DNA from 3 places in the Virgibacillus sp. JSM 102003 genome. Region 1 is predicted to be linked to each of the others. Evidence: riboswitches for the same ligand, from Rfam matches in the RefSeq annotation. Region 1 holds a riboswitch; each other region holds the start of a gene.
What was found. Region 1 has a riboswitch for S-adenosylmethionine ahead of ACE1TG_RS10595 (methionine ABC transporter ATP-binding protein). Riboswitches for the same ligand answer to the same signal wherever they lie in the genome.
Positions count from the first base shown of each region.

Region 2: another riboswitch for S-adenosylmethionine. It lies ahead of ACE1TG_RS03250 (homocysteine S-methyltransferase family protein); the one in region 1 lies ahead of ACE1TG_RS10595 (methionine ABC transporter ATP-binding protein).
Region 3: another riboswitch for S-adenosylmethionine. It lies ahead of ACE1TG_RS03050 (methionine biosynthesis PLP-dependent protein); the one in region 1 lies ahead of ACE1TG_RS10595 (methionine ABC transporter ATP-binding protein).

Region 1 is NZ_JBHFQH010000008.1:63,997-69,649, forward strand. Features, by position in the region: gene ACE1TG_RS10575 (glycosyltransferase family 2 protein) at 1-564, opposite strand, end outside; gene ACE1TG_RS10580 (ASCH domain-containing protein) at 788-1,129, shown strand; gene ACE1TG_RS10585 (hypothetical protein) at 1,195-1,614, opposite strand; gene htpX (protease HtpX) at 1,996-2,910, opposite strand; SAM riboswitch class I at 3,104-3,200, shown strand; partial or broken gene ACE1TG_RS10595 (methionine ABC transporter ATP-binding protein) at 3,196-3,387, shown strand; gene ACE1TG_RS10600 (SDR family oxidoreductase) at 3,709-4,443, shown strand; gene ACE1TG_RS10605 (NADP-dependent oxidoreductase) at 4,561-5,565, shown strand.
Region 2 is NZ_JBHFQH010000002.1:149,565-155,217, reverse strand. Features, by position in the region: gene ACE1TG_RS03255 (3'-5' exonuclease) at 1-548, opposite strand, end outside; SAM riboswitch class I at 1,515-1,621, shown strand; gene ACE1TG_RS03250 (homocysteine S-methyltransferase family protein) at 1,701-2,750, shown strand; gene ACE1TG_RS03245 (5-methyltetrahydropteroyltriglutamate--homocysteine S-methyltransferase) at 2,793-3,911, shown strand; gene ACE1TG_RS03240 (hypothetical protein) at 3,962-4,183, opposite strand; gene ACE1TG_RS03235 (nuclear transport factor 2 family protein) at 4,282-4,647, opposite strand; gene ACE1TG_RS03230 (GrpB family protein) at 4,684-5,205, opposite strand; gene ACE1TG_RS03225 (metallophosphoesterase family protein) at 5,210-5,653, opposite strand, start outside.
Region 3 is NZ_JBHFQH010000002.1:116,428-122,080, reverse strand. Features, by position in the region: gene ACE1TG_RS03075 (hypothetical protein) at 1-155, opposite strand, end outside; gene ACE1TG_RS03070 (HAD family hydrolase) at 196-975, opposite strand; gene ACE1TG_RS03065 (YuzC family spore coat inner layer protein) at 1,074-1,430, shown strand; gene ACE1TG_RS03060 (alpha/beta hydrolase) at 1,557-2,108, opposite strand; gene ACE1TG_RS03055 (helix-turn-helix domain-containing protein) at 2,151-2,942, opposite strand; SAM riboswitch class I at 3,151-3,256, shown strand; gene ACE1TG_RS03050 (methionine biosynthesis PLP-dependent protein) at 3,331-4,452, shown strand; gene metC (cystathionine beta-lyase) at 4,449-5,642, shown strand; gene ACE1TG_RS03040 (coiled-coil domain-containing protein) at 5,595-5,653, opposite strand, start outside.

The DNA.
Region 1 (5,653 bases):
TAATCCGATCCAGGAAAATAGTCCTTTTGAAAAACGGTTACCTTCATTTAAAAGCAGAAGTGCTTCGACTGCATTTCTGCTTAATAGCCTAAAGTCTCCTGCTCCATCTTTAAGTTCAACTTCTACGACTTTGTTAGCAATACAGTAATAGAGAGAGGAAAGGTATGACCGTATCCGGCTATCTCCTTTTCGATTGCGCTGGGCGATGACTTGATGGAACCCTTCCTCATATCCTTGTAAGAATGGTTTAATTAAGGAGCAAGGGTGCTGTAAATCAGCGTCCATGACAATTACGGCTTCTCCTTTAACATGCTGAAAGCCTGCAAGGAGTGCTACTTCTTTGCCAAAATTTCTTGTGAAATCGATATATTTCACATTTCGATCGATTAATTCCAGCTGTTTGATACGATTTAATGTGTCATCTGTACTTCCATCATTAATAAAAAGAAGTTCATATTCATATTTGATGCTGGCGAATTCATTAGCAATTGCCTGATAAAGAGGCTCAATGTTACTTGCTTCATTATAAGAAGGAATAATAATTGAAATGAGTTGGGAATTCATAGATGTATGCACCTGCTTTTATTATGTAGCATTTTACAGCTTAGTATGAACAATAATGGAATAATTATTATAGGGGTGGGACATCGGGGCCAGGAACCTTGTCCCAGCCCGGCGGTGGGCGGTTTTGAAACGAGGGGATAGTCCCTTTGTCTCGCGTCCCTAGAATTATTATTAGCCTAGTTATCTCTTAACGTTTATACTAAATAAAAGGAGAGGCTACTTAATGACAGAACAAAATAATGTTTTACCCCCAAAAACATGTACAGTTGAAAAGCTGGTTACAATTGAATCTGATATAGATAAAGTAATCGCTGGCAAAAAAACTGCAACACGCCGAAATGGTCGTTATGCAGACGTTGGTGAGGTCATGACGCTAAAAGGTCAAGCGTTTATTGTGCGAAATGTCTACGAACAAAAACTTGGAGAAATAACAGATGAATATGCAATGCAGGAAGGCTATCAAAATGCAGACGGATATAAGAACGCTATCTTATCCATACACCCCGGTATGAAATGGGAACCCGATATGAAAGTATGGGTTCATGAGTACGAGTCAGCAGAATAGCGGGACAGAGGGGACAGGTTTCACTGTCCCGCTTGGGCGGGACGATGAACCTGTCCCCTTTGTTCCTATTCAATCTTGTGCTTGAAGTTTGTTAGCTTTTCTAGTGTTTGGTTGGACAATCCCTGAAGCTGTTTCTTGTTGGGTGTTTCTTTTTTAGCCATTGTAATTAACGGATAGAGACTTTTCTCGATATTTGTGTAATCTTCCGGGTACTCTCTTTCTACTTTCTTTTCAATCCGGTCCCATTTATTTTCAATTTCTTCCCCCAATTTGTTAATTTCCCTGGTTTTGTACTCTTCAGATTCTGTAATCTTTTTTAATTCTTTTGTAGTGGTGATCACTTCGTTGGTACCTCTTAAAATATCTTCCTTATTACTTAGCTCATGCATTCCGCGCATATCAGAATGCTGTTCCGTGTTATTAAACCCGACTAATACTAATCCGATAATGGAAAATATCCCAATGTAAAGCAGAAATTTTTTCATCGTTTTGAGCCTCCTTGTTTTTTCTACCTTTCCCAAGATTTACTAGGTTATTCATTTATTTCTAGGTCTATTATGACAGTAAAATTAAGGGACGGATCCTCGTTCCGTTATTCACTATAAATTCCTCACTTTGGGCTTCGCTTAGGATCCTCATTCCGCTATTTATCATTTTAACCCTCATTTTAGGTTAATTTTGTACATTTAGCGGAACGAGGATCCGCTTCACCCCTGTTGGAGCAGCTTTTCTTGCTATTAGCGGAATGAGGATTCACGCTGCTTTCCTGCGTCTGATGTTCAATCGCTATCTAAACAAAAGGGTACAAACCCACGTGCGATTTGTACCCTCTAATTATATGCGATTTTATCGATCACCGGTTAAAGCTAGCGCTGTTCTAATCGCTTTATTCTCTCATCAATATCAGGGTGAGATGAGAAGAGTTTGATTAGACCGCTTTTTCCATTTATCTTCATTGTCTGAATTGCTGAATCGTCGGTGCGATCCTTAACACTAGCTCGGCCTACGTTATTTTTCAATGAACGCAACGCATGTGCCATTTTGTCACGACCAGCCAGATCTGCGCCTCCACGATCGGCATGATATTCCCGGTGACGTGAGTAGGCACTGACGACAATACTTCCAAGAATAGAGAATAAGATTTGGAAAATAATAATCGCCGCGAAACGGACGACAAATTGCATTTCTTCACGCACAAATCGTGACGCAATAATTGCTGCAATCCTTGAGAAAAAGACGACAAATGTGTTAACAATTCCCTGTAATAATGTCATGGTTACCATGTCGCCATTAGATACGTGGGCTACCTCATGAGCAATGACACCTTCAACTGCTTTATCGTCCAAGTTATTCAATAGACCAGCTGAAACAGCAACAAGCGACCGTTTCTTAGTAGGGCCTGTTGCAAATGCATTTACTTCACCAGACTGATAAATCCCAACCTCAGGCATATGGACTAATCCAGCTGCTCGAGAAAGTCGATGAACTTTTTCAACTACAGCTCGTTCAGGTGCTGATAATTGATCATTTGGATCCAGCACTTTAACTTTCATCATTTTCTTAGCAATCCAGCGTGATATTGCCAATGAAAAGAACGATCCTATGAAACCTACCAGCAAGCTGAATACCATTAATGATGTATAATTAATTCCTAAATAACCACTGCTATTTTCAAACGAACCGCTAATCCCTGTATAAGTTGTAATTAGCGACCAGGCAATTACAATCGTCGTTAAAACCAGAATGTTTGTTATTATGAAAAGTAATATTCGTTTACCCATACATTTCCCCCATTTTTAGAAAACTTGGCATTTACCGAGCTTTAATGTTGAGTGCCTTTTTTGCACTTATGCAGTACTTTTTTTACTGCTCAAGATATACGATTCCAGTGTACCATGATATCAGGATGATAGAGAAGTAAGTTGCTCTGTTAAAATTTTCTGTTGACAAATATTTGGAACGAAAAAAATAAATATTTTATCCAGAGTGACGGAGGGACAGGCTCTATGATGTCACAGCAACCTACCTTTAAAGGTGTGGTGCCGTACTACTTCCTGCAGAATGATGTTCTTCGATGCATGAACATTTTGGAACGGCCGACTTCAGGCGCTGTCCTAGTTGACGGTGTGAATTTGTTAACCTTACCTCCAAAAGCTTTGCGAACAGCAAGACAATCGATTGGGATGATTTTTCAGGGATTTTACTTAGTTGCTTCTAAAACGGTCTTTGAAAATGATGCGTTCGCATTAAAGGTTGCCGGAATTGATAAGGTAGCCTGAAAAGGTAGGGTAGTAGGAGATGGAGGTTGTCAAAAAATTATGTCAGCGATTTGCTGTGATGCAGAATGGGCGAATTATTGATGAACAGTTTAAAGGGTTTGGCAAACCGAAGTGGATGAAATAAAGTCTATTATCGAGTATCGAGTATCACGTAAGCGTGGTACTCGTTATTTTTGGCAGTTGTGGATTCTTACAGCATAAATGCAATGAATAGTGTCTATACATTGGTTAGTTTAAAAATAGGGTAGCAGGGGAAAATATTGTATCAGACTAAATAATGGAGTGATTTATGTGGGTAATATGACAGGAAAAACAATTGTTGTTACGGGTGCAAGCAGCGGCATTGGTGAAGCAACAGCCGAAAAGTTTGCTAATGAAGGTGCCAATGTTGTCCTTGCAGCACGTAGAGAAGAGCGATTAGAAGAAATCAAAAATAAAATCAGCTCTGATAATGGCAGCATTGCTATAAAGAAAACGGATGTTACATCTAGAGAACAAATGCAGGAACTTGCTGATTTTACCATAAAAGAATACGGTCAAATAGATGTTCTATTCAATAATGCAGGGTTAATGCCATTATCCTTTATGAAAAACCTGAAGGTAGATGAGTGGGACAGAATGGTAGATGTCAACATCAAGGGTGTGCTTTATGGTGTAGCAGCAGTACTTCCGCATATGCTGGAGAAAAACGCTGGCCATATTTTAACCACATCTTCTGTCGCCGGACATGAAGTCTTTCCAAGCAGTGCTGTGTATTCAGGTACTAAGTTCGCAGTTCGTATTATGATGGAGGGACTGGCAAAAGAAGTGGCGCAAAGCAACATTCGAACGACATCGATTTCTCCAGGTGCAGTTCAGACGGAGCTTACAGAAACGATCACGGATGAAGAAGTTCTTTCTAATTTCAAAAAAAGTGCTGGGTCAATGACGCCATTAAATAGTGAGGACATTGCTGAGGCTGTATTTTATGCCGTGAACCAGCCGGAAAATGTAGATGTAAATGAAGTGATTGTTCGCCCTAACAATCAAGGGTAAATAATAAATCTGGATTAGCTGTCAGCCTTTTAAGGGATGGCAGCTTCCTTAAAATATCTGCATGCATGTTACTATTTGGATAATATAAAGTTGATAATCAGGAAAGGATGACTCATATTGCAACAACAAATTAAACTTATAAATAGACCGTCAGGAACACCGACAAAAGACGATTTTGAATTTGCTGAAGTACCGATTGGAGAGCCTGCTGAGGGTGAAGTGCTTATACGCACGAATTACATATCGGTTGATCCTTATTTAAGAGGAAGAATGAATAATGTGAAGTCTTATGTCCCACCGTTTGAATTAGACTCCGTTATTACAAGTGCGGTGATTGGGCAGGTTGTGGAATCGAAGTCTTCACATTTTGAGAAAAGTGATGTTGTAACAGGGGCTTTGGGATGGCAGGAGTATTCAGTTGTGAAGGAATCTATGGTACGAAAAATTGATACGAATCTTGCCCCAGCGTCAGCTTATTTAAGCGTGTTAGGAATGACAGGTCTAACAGCTTATTTCGGGTTGCTTGATATTGCAGATCCTAAAGAAGGTGAAACGGTTGTTGTATCAGGAGCAGCTGGTGCTGTTGGTTCTGTTGTAGGTCAGATTGCAAAAATTAAAGGTGCCCATGTCGTTGGTATTGCTGGTTCAGATGAAAAAATAGCATACCTTAAAAATGAACTCAGATTTGATGCTGTGATTAATTATAAAACAGAAGACATTAAAACGGCATTAGCAAAAGCGTGTCCTAACGGAATTGATGTTTATTATGAAAATGTTGGCGGGGAAATCGGTGACGCCGTTCTTCCATTATTGAATAAATTTGCGCGTATTCCTGTTTGCGGGGCGATTTCTGCCTATAATAACAAGGAGGCCGATATAGGATTACGTGTTCAAAGCTATCTGATTAAATCAAGCGCATTAATGCAAGGTTTCACTGTCGGTGATTATGCTTCCCGTTTTAAAGAAGGATCTGAAGCATTAGCAGGATGGCTGCAGGCAGGAAAAATTCAGTACGAAGAAACAATCACAGAAGGATTCGAGAATACAATTGATGCATTTCTTGATTTATTTCAAGGTGCAAACGTAGGCAAAGCAATTGTAAAAGTATCCGATATAGAATAAGTCGAGGGGTGCGTTTCCGTTATGGAGCGCATCCTTTTCAGTTTTGGTTCGACATATAATGACAAAAACCGGGGAGTGACAGGCACGA
Region 2 (5,653 bases), on a different contig from region 1:
TAAATTTTCCCTTTCGAAATACTGCACCTCTCTAGAAATATATCCATTTCATCCGTCTCGTATGTCTCAAACGCCTTCATTAAAATTTTGGCAGCAACTCTAGCATCCTCAAGTGCATGGTGATGCTCAAAGGTAATACCGTGATAACCAGCTACCGTATTCAACTTATGATTCTCTAACTCTGGCCAAATTCTTTTAGAAATATTCACCGTACAAAGATAATCCATTTCAGGATATGTAAGGTTAAAGTAGTCCAATGTATTTCGAATGACACTCATATCAAAACTGGCGTTATGCGCAATAACTATGTTATGAGATAAATAATTATTGAGTGTCGGCCATAATTCTGCGAACGTCGGAGCATCTGCCACATCTTCCTCTCGTATCCCATGAATGCGCGTATTAAACGAACTGAAATGCATCATTGGATTTATTAAACTGTAAAATTCATCAACAATTTTATTTTCATTGGCGACAACAACACCAATCGCACATGGACTGTTTCTCTTTTCATTCGCCGTCTCAAAGTCTATCGATACGACATTCATGGATTGGCCTCCTCTACAACAACTCTCTAACGCAATTTTAACATATACCACGATCAAACAACCCTGAAAAAGGATTTAAATTTTGATGATGTTTATTTTTTCCAAATCCGGGATAAATTCCGATGATTCCAAGCTGTCATCTAGTCCAGTCTACTTCCAATCCTGTTATGTTGAATATTAATGTATAATAGCAGAAACGAGTGCCAAGGGAACCAGAATGTAATCTCAAAGTAATCAAGTGGCGGACGAACAGTGTGTATTCTTTAACTTCTATAAAAGGTTAACGAAATCTAAGAATGTTATTCTTTAGCGGACACAGGAGACGCTATTCCTCTAAAAAAGTGACCTTTTCGAACTTATCCGGACACAGAGGCCCTTATTTAACATATATCATGGTTAATTGAGGGCATTTGTGCTAAATAAGGTCCCTGGTGTCCGCTAACACTTCCATTTTCGTGGATTTGTGCCAAATAAGGACTCTGGTGTCCGCAAAACCTCAGATTTGCTATATGAAAGAATACCTCTAATTCGATTATAAATTCATTTCATGATAGATATTCGCTACGCATTCGGCAGCTATGTAAGTTTCTTAGATGAGTCAATTTCATAAATACGTATATTCATCATTTATCCGAATAGTTTTGCGAACTAATATTTTACCATTCGTGAATTCAAAGTACTATTATCGTTGATTGAAACAGAGGGGGCGACTCCTGCGGGAATAGCAAACGGTTTATTTGCGATTGAAGTGAAGCGGAATGAGCATGAGTTTAAGACCCGGAGGCCCAAGCCATGCTCGCGGAAAGCATCCGCCTGCAGTGGAAATCAACAGGCATAGCACATTTACAAGTAGTTTGGATTTACTGTTTTATTATTGAATGATGAAATTAATTCAAATGCTAAAAATATTCTTGACATTCATTTGCAAGAGTTGTATCGTATTCAATAATACAAAATTGAATAATTTTCTTATCCAGAGAGGTGGAGGGACTGGCCCTTTGAAACCTCAGCAACAGATTTTAAATACTGTGCTAATTCCAGAAGCTGAAATGCTTAAAGCTTGAAGATAAGGAGAGTGATACTTTACGGTTTCAAACCCTCTTCTATTTTCAGAAGTGGGTTTTTTTAATTTATTAAAGAGGAGGAAAACGATTGAAGCGCAGTTTAGAAGAACGTTTAAAAGATGGAACTGTTATTGTTGGAGAAGGGTATTTATTTGAATTAGAGCGTAGAGGGTATTTGCAAGCAGGATCTTTTGTTCCAGAAGTTGCACTTGATAACCCAGAAGCACTTAAACAGGCATACAGGGATTATATGTACGCAGGTTCAGACGTTGTATTAGCCTTCACGTATAATGCACACAGAGAAAAAATGCGCATTATTGGCAAAGAAGATTTACTAGAGCCATTAAACCGAAATGCTGTCCGCTTAGCAAAAGAAGTTGCTAAAGAACATCCTGACGAAGAAGCATTAGTGGCTGGAAATATCTCAAATACTAATATTTTCGATCCCGAAGATCCTGAGTCCAAAACGAAGGTCAGAGATATTTTTGCCGAAATGGTTAAATGGTGCAAAGAAGAGGGCGTTGATTTCATTAATGGCGAAACGTTCTATTACCACGAAGAGGCAGTAATAGCACTGGAAGAAATTCTGAAACAGGACCTACCAGCAGTCATCACGTTCGGACTAATGGGAGAAAATATATTAAGGGATAGCTACACTGTAGAAGAATCCTGTAAGATACTTTCTGAAAATGGTGCACTGGTTGTGGGCATGAATTGTTTCCGGGGTCCTGAAACGATGCAGCCTTACCTTGCTGACATACGTAACAATGTTGATGGCTATGTGGCTGGACTCCCGATCCCATACCGTACAACAGAGGAAAATCCGACATTTTTTAATTTACCGGATGGAGGATGCAGCTGCCATCTGCCTTTAGAAACAACTTTCCCGACTGCGCTTGATCCGCTTTACCATAACCGATACGAACTGGCAGTCTGGGCAAAAGAGGCGAACGACGTCGGGATAAATTATATCGGGCTTTGTTGCGGAGCATCACCAGCAATGCTGCGTTCAGTAGCTGAAGCTTTAGGCGTTAAAACAGTAAACTCAAAATATTCCCCAGACATGGAAAAACATTTCTTGTTCGGGACAGACAAAACGCTTCAAGAACATAATCAGAACTACCGGTTAAAAGCGTAAATTTTCATCTATATAAACTAAAAACAGAAAGAAGGAATTTACATGTCAGTATCATTAACAAAAGCACCACCATTCAGAGCAGAGCACGTAGGAAGCTTACTGCGCCCGGATAATCTACACAAAGCAAGACTAGAGTACAAAGAAGGACAGATAACGGCAGTAGAATTACGTGAGGTTGAGACAAAAGAAATTAAGCGTGTTGTCGATAAGCAAATTGAACTTGGCTTAAAAGTTGTTACAGATGGCGAGTTTCGCCGTACATGGTTTCACTTAGACTTTCTGGAGCATCTAAACGGAATTGAAGGTTATGTACCTGAGCAAGGATACCAATTCGAGGGACTGGAAACAGAAAAATATGACGTACGGAATACTGGAAAGATTTCATTTAACCCTGACCATCCATTCTTAAAAGATTTCACTGATTTAAACGAAATTGTTGATGGCCGGGCAGTCGCAAAGCAAACAATTCCTAGCCCAAACCAGCTTTTTAACGCTGGAATTCACAATACAGAAATATATCCAAACATCGAAGACTATGCAAGTGATATTATTAAAACTTACCAGGATGCAATCAAAGCATTTTACGATGCAGGTGTACGATACCTGCAATTAGACGATGTATACATCGCTGGGCTATCCGCTCCAGATATCCCGTTTAATGAGGGAAAGTACTCAAGAGAGGATTTAATTGACCTGGCGTTACGAGTAGTTAATGGCGCTTTAGAGAATAAGCCTGAGGACTTAATTGTAACAACACACTTATGCCGGGGAAACTACCAGTCTACCTGGGCATTTGAAGGAAGCTATGCTCTAATCGCTCCTACATTATTGGCAAAAGAAAATGTAGACGGCTTCTTCCTGGAATATGATGACGATCGCTCAGGTGACTTCAAACCACTTGAACATATTCCAAACGGTGGCGCTCAAGTCGTATTAGGTCTGGTAACATCGAAGAACGGAGAACTTGAAGACAAAGAAACAATTAAAGCACGAATTAAAGAAGCAACACAATATGTCCCACTCGAGCAACTATCTTTAAGCCCTCAGTGCGGCTTTGCTTCAACACATCATGGCAATAAATTAACAGAAGAGCAGCAATGGAATAAACTGAAATATATTGTTGACCTGTCTGAAGAGGTTTGGAGCACTTCTAACAAGTAATAATAAAGAAGCTTGCAGAGAAATCGTAATCTCTGCAAGCTTCTTTTAATCTACTGACAATTTTTTGCTGGACTTTTCTCCGTGTACTTAAATGTATAGATGAACAGACTAACCAAAAATAGTAATTCAACTACCCTCGTTAATAGACTAATCGTAATCTGCATATCCTTACCTAACAATACTAATGATTGGTTCGTATTTAAATCAAACAAAATATGACAAAAACAATAAATGCCAGTAATCCAAATAATTGTAATTAACGTATTTTTCATCACTCTGTCCCCCCACTTGTAATTGCATCAAATTCCACTTAGCATATACTAACAGAAAAAGTCATAAAAAGGGAGACTTTTTATAAAATTTTTTTACGCTATTCCTTAACTTCCATTACATACGATGTTAACTCCTTAACTTTTGGATCTTTGAACCTATTAAACCGATAAATATCACAAAAGGCATATAGCTTAACACCGCCGGATTCATCAACAACTTTTACTTTCCCGTCCACAGCAGCAGTTATCCCATGGGTAATGATATTGCTTATTCTTAACTCCTGTGTTCCACCTGATTCCATCATCTCAAATGCCCTCGCAAAATCACTTTTTCCCTGTATTGGTGACTCTCCTACGACAGTCCATTTGATATCATCTGTAACATTCGCAACAACATAATCCATATTGCCATTTAAGAATGCTTCATTGAATTCTTCCAGAAACTTTCCTTTTTTTGTGGTCATTTTAAAATCTCCCTTTTGTCCATTTAATCCAATCTATTAAATATGGGGATCCTTTTTTGCTTTTTCAATAATAGTTCTAATGAAAGGTTCTTTTCTCATGGTATATGCCGGTCTATCGAATTTATAGTTAGCAGCAAGTTCTTTTTTTAATGAAGCATATTCCAGAGCTACGTTTGGGTGCAATCTTAGATAATCACGAAATAATAACTTTTCATTCCACTCAATACTGTTAAATTCACAAATATGTAAATGACAGGTCCCTTGTCCATGCATTCCTTTCCTAAAAAACTTTCTATCTGTTAATTCTGGCTTTGGAACATATTCGTATTCAATTTTACTTAAAGGACGTACAAATGCAGCTGCTTCATCTAAATCCTGTACACCTGCCATAATATCTATGATTGGCTTCGAATCCAGCCCCTTTATCGAAGTACTGCCAATATGTTCAATTTCAACAATTTTATTTCCTACCATAGTATTAATTCTCTTTTTCTCGTATTCAAATTGTAGCTTCCAGTTAGGATTATATTTCACAAGATTAACAGTTGGCTTTGTCATTCTGTCACCCCATATAGTTTAAATGCTGATTACCATGAAAGATTTTGAGAATATCATCTCCAGCCGGAACATTCAGCTTTTCATATCCAAGCAAAAATTCCTTGTTATCATAGGGTACTTCAATGAAGGAAACGTCAATTTGACCAAAATCCCCAACCTGCAATTTAGCATATGGTGCAACGGGTTTAGAGGCACACCCTAAAGAACTCGGGTTTAGGTAAAGTTTTTCTTTAGACTTAAAATGATGAACTGTATGATGGTGTCCAAAACAAATAACATCCACATCAGTTAATTCATAAATGTCATCAAGTCTTTGTGAAGTTGGCTGATTATCAATTGGCAAAAATTCATCTTGTCCATTCAAGTGATAATGTACAAACAAAAAGTTCTTTTCGTTTATTTTTGCATTTTGTCTCATTGGAATATTTTTTAGCTTAGAAATAAAGTT
Region 3 (5,653 bases), on a different contig from region 1:
AAAGATTTCAAACTCGAATCAAGATCCCTAATGTTATATACAGAGGAATCCCAAGTATTAAAAATATCATCATAATTCTCTAAATTAATTTCAATTATATAGTCACCTGAATGCGGATCAATTGTGTAAAACTGGTCCAAGAACCTATTCGACATAACTGCTTAATCCTCCAGTTTGTACTTCATTATCCCTGATTCACCGTTCCAGCAACGGCAATAGCTCTGTCAAGGTTTCAATCTCATATGTTGGCTTCACTTCATTACATTCTTTGTCATGACGGTTAATCCAGACGGAATCTATGCCAGCTCGCTCGGCACCAAGGATATCTGTACTTAAATTATCCCCAACCATCAATACCTCATCCTTCTGTACAGCAAGAAGCTTAAGCGCATGTTCAAAGATTGCTGGATTTGGTTTCCCTTTTCCAAAAGCCCCAGAGACAACTATCTGCTCAAAATACGTCATGAGTTGTGGCGTGATGTTAAGCTTCGTCTGTTGTAATTCAGGGGACCCATTCGTTAGCAGCAGCAACTGATACTTCCCTTTTAACTGATCAAGTACTGCAAAACTATCCTCATATACAAACGCATTTTTCTTGCGCATCGCAGGAAAAGTTTCTGCCAGCTGATAACCGAAATCTGAATCATCAACTCCTAAATCATGCAGTCCTCTCGTCCAAGCTTCTTTCCGATATTCAGGAACAATTTCTTTCAACTTGCGAAAAGATTCCCCTTCATCCCGAAAATCACCCCATAGTCCTTCAAACGGATTAATGCCAATCATCTTTGTAAAAGCATATGTATCATAGGATGCATACAATTTCCGTGCATTTTCACGCACTTTCGCTTCAAGCTTAACAGGGTCAATATCATATGTTTGCTTTGCCAATTCACAAGTAGCCTTAAATGCCTCTTTTACACTTTTTTTGTCCCAAAGCAAGGTATCATCAAGATCAAATAAGAGTGCTTTAATCATTTCATCAGCGTCCTTTCCGTAAATCCCGTTCATTCCCATAAACAATTTTTTATGCATATAATTAAATGGGTGTATTTTACAAGGAGGGATTATTTTTTATGTATTACGTCAATTATCCAGGTTATTACCCCAATTCCACTTCCTGGCCAGATCGCGAGCAATATCCACCAGTTGACGCCAACCTATTATATCAATCAGCAAATGAAACGAAAAAGCTCATGGATGACGCGAGTATTGTTCTTAATAAACTTGCAGAATCACACGAATTTGATGCAGAACTAATGTATGCAGCACAGGTCGCTGATACTGCAAAGGTTGAGCGATTAATTCACTCTACAGGTATTAAGTCAGAAGTTGATATTCATTACAACCCCGATGGACTACGGCTGATACTTATATCACAGGTTGCAAATACAGATTGTTGTAAACTGCAAATTGCATTACGCTGGCGCTAGATTCGATAAACAACTATGTAGGTTTATAAAACTTATCATAGCGATAAGTCTTAATAGCGCTTATACTTAATCATAACTACCAAAAATAAAAATTATCCCATCTATATTTACCCTTAATTTTACAATCTACAGTCCTTTAATATCATTCACAAGTTCAGGCAATCCACTATGAAATAAATGCCCCTTGTTTTCAATTGCACGTGGAGCTGCTGTTAAAAATTCTTCCGTATATTCCTTAAAATGATCGAATGAAACTACTTCATCGTCGCGACTATGGTAAAAAAACACTTGTGATATTGGAGGAAGCTTTGCAGCAAAATTTTCAGACAGCGCAAATTCTTCACTCTCCCAAAAACCATTTTTACCCCAGTAAGGTGCTGCAACACTATGTAAACTGGATATCTTAAGATGGCAATCTTCTTCAGATAGATATTTTAGTAATACCGATCCACCCAAAGAATGCCCGATCAAAATAACTTCACCTTCTAATGACGCAAACTCTTTGCTAAGCCGCTCCTTCCATCTTGTATATTCCGGGTTTTCCGGATTAGGCATTTCAGGAATTATCAAATTATATTCTGCATTTAGATTATCTTGCAAATACACTATTAAATCAAAGCTTCCTTCGTGCTCCCCTTGTGGTCCAGCACTATGAATGAATAGTATTTGTTTTGTCATTGCACTCCTCCTTATAAAATCCTAGTTAAGATTAAGAGATTGCTAATTCTTTAATACTCGATTCAGAAAATTATTCATTAAGAGAGGGATCGACACTAGGATCGGTGGATCATCAAGTTGTGGTTCACGAAGTGTCACATGTTGATGCGGAACAATTGTGTGTCTCTTAACAATTATCGGTGCCTTTAATCTGGCGCGTAATGTTGAGTACGGGAGCAGTATATCCCTTGCCTGCATTTCCCAGGATACAGATGTAGCCATTAAGTAATACGTGCCAGGTTTGACCCCAGTAAAACAAAAAGTACCCAATGAAGAAAGTAGCGTCCCATATAAAGGAAGCCCTTCTGGAATTGGTTTTGCAAATAAGCCAATTAAAATAACCCCTTCAAAAGGAGCATCCGCATGAACGGTCCCCTCGACCTTTACGTGTGTATTTGAGGTTAATAGTAAGCTGTCAGTCCAATCATTTAGCCTCTTTAACCTGCTTAATCGATAGTCTGCATGAACCGTTGAATTCCGAAATTCAGCAGGTGTTACACCTACCCGTTCCGTAAATCTAGTTGTAAAGGTTCCCAAGCTTTGTTGTCCAACCTCCATTCCTATATCACGAACACTTAAATTCGTACGTAACAGTAAATCTTTTGCCCTTTGCAGACGGAGGGAAGAAACATAATAATGTGGCGGAAGACCTGTTTTTTGCTTAAATATACGGGAAAAATGATACGGGCTATAAGCTACGTATTTAGCCAAATGAGAAAGGGGCAGGGGCTCTTGGATATTTTCACGGATGTACTCAATCACTGCATCAATTTCTACAGCATATTGGTCAGTCATTGTCTCTACACCTCCGTGTTAATTATTCTATTTTCATATAAAAATTCCTTCTCTATTTTCGAAAATATGTATTTAATTACTTCATGATATCTTTCTAAAAGAAAAACAGAAATAGCTGGACAAACCAAATAAATTATAATTTTCTATTGCATTATCCAATCGTTTGTATTAAAGTAAGAAAAATCAAGTAAATAAAAATCACATATATTTCTTATCAAGAGAGACGGAGGGATTGGCCCTGTGATGTCTCAGCAACCCGCCATAACTGGTCCGGTGCTAAATCCAAAAGGTAACACGTTACCTGAAGATGAGAAGATTGTTTGCGCTATTAGGGACCTTCTTCTTATCTGGAGGGTCCCTAATTTTTTTCATGAAAAGGATGATTACTATGTCAGATAAAAGTATCCAAACCAACTTAGCACAACTTGGCAATAATAGTGATAAAACAACAGGTGCAGTTAATCCGCCGATCTATTTATCAACTGCATTCCAGCATGAAGGAATTGGCAAATCCACTGGTTACGACTATACGCGTACGAAAAATCCGACGCGAGCTATCCTGGAAGAAGGGATTGCAAAACTAGAAGCCGGTGATAGCGGCTATGCCTGCAGTTCCGGAATGGCAGCTATTCAGTTAGTTCTTTCCCTCTTCCGTTCCGGTGATGAAATCATTGTTCCTGAGGACATTTATGGTGGTACATACCGTTTACTTCAGCATTACGATGATGTCTATGATATAAAGACAACCTATTCAGAGTTTGAGGATGTTGCCGTGACAGAGAAATTAATTACACCAAAAACGAGAGCATTATTCATTGAAACCCCAACAAACCCGTTAATGCAGGAAATCGATATCACGGCATATGCAGCACTAGCACAGAAACACGACCTGTTACTCATTGTTGACAACACATTCCTAACTCCTTATTTCCAGCAGCCGCTCGAACTAGGCGCTGATATCGTCGTTCATAGTGCTACAAAATTTATTGGCGGACACAATGATGTTCTCGCAGGTCTAGTCGCTGCAAAAGGAGAGGCAATTTGCGAAAAACTTGCAACTATCCATAATGCTTCAGGTGCAGTCCTGTCTCCATTTGATTCATGGCTTATTATTAGAGGCCTCAAAACACTTGCTCTAAGGATGAAGCAGCACGATGAAAATGCACGGAAAATAGTTGATTATTTAGCAAACGAACCAGGAGTTACTGACGTATTGTATCCGGGTAAAGGCGGCATGCTTTCATTCCGCCTCAAGAAAGCAGATTGGGTTGAACCTTTTTTAGAAAACCTTGAATTAATTACTTTTGCAGAAAGCCTTGGCGGGGTTGAAAGTTTCATTACGTATCCTGCGACACAGACCCATGCAGAGATACCGGAAGAAGAACGAACACTCCGTGGAATCGATAACCGGTTATTACGGTTTTCTGTTGGCATTGAACAAGCGGAGGATCTGATTGCCGATTTGAATCAAGTACTCTCATCATTGAAAAAGGAGGAGGCCAAGAAATGAGTAGTAACAAGAATCAATTAGAAACAGAATTAATTCATGCTCCATCAAATTCGGACGTTGAACAGAAAACAGGTGCAGTGAATGTGCCGATTTATCTGTCATCAACCTATCATCAGGAATCCTTTGATGCGTTTGGACCATTTGATTATAGCCGCTCAGGAAATCCGACAAGACAAGCGCTGGAAGAAAAAATAGCGCAATTAGAGGAAGGTGCCCGCGGCTTAGCATTTGCTTCTGGAATGTCTGCCATCTCGTCAGCCTTTATGCTGCTTTCCGCTGGTGACCATGTTCTAGTATCATCGGATGTGTACGGCGGTACTTACCGATTTGTAACCGAAGTACTAACCAAATTTAAAATTGATCACACGTTTGTAGATATGACAAACCTAACTGAGGTTAACGATGCAATTAAACCGAATACAAAAGTAATCTATATCGAAACACCGTCAAACCCATGTTTAAACATTACTGACATTAAGGGTATTGTTAAAATTGCCAAAGCGAATGACTGCCTAACTTTTCTCGACAACACTTTCATGACACCACTTTACCAGAAGCCAATTAACCTTGGTGTTGATATTGTGCTCCATAGTGCAACCAAGTTTTTGTCTGGCCATAGTGATATTATTGCAGGTCTAGCTGTTACAAACACAGAAGAGCTTGGAGATAGATTGGCCTTTATTCAAAATTCCTTCGGCTCCATACTAGGCGCTCAGGATTCCTATTTGTTAATTCAAGGCATCAAAACGTTAGGCTCCCGGCTTAAGCAATCATCTGAATCAGCACTGAAAATAGCTGCCTATTTAACTAATCATCCATTAATTAAGAACGTATTTTATCCAGGATTACCGAATCATCCAGGACATGACCTACACAACAGACAATCTAATGGTTCAGGAGCAGTCCTTTCATTCGAAATAGAAGGTTCAGTTATAGCGAAAACATTTGTCGAACAAATTCGACTGCCAGTATTCGCTGTAAGTCTTGGAGCAGTAGAAACTATTCTGTCGTATCCGGCAACAATGTCTCATGCTGCAATGCCAAAGCAAGAAAGAGAAAAACGAGGGATCACCGATGGATTATTCCGGTATTCAGTCGGACTTGAACATGTCGATGACTTAATCGCAGACCTGGATCATGCATTACAAGCCGCTTCTCAACAAGTAAAGAATCCACATGTAGTCGGATAAAATTTGTGCTG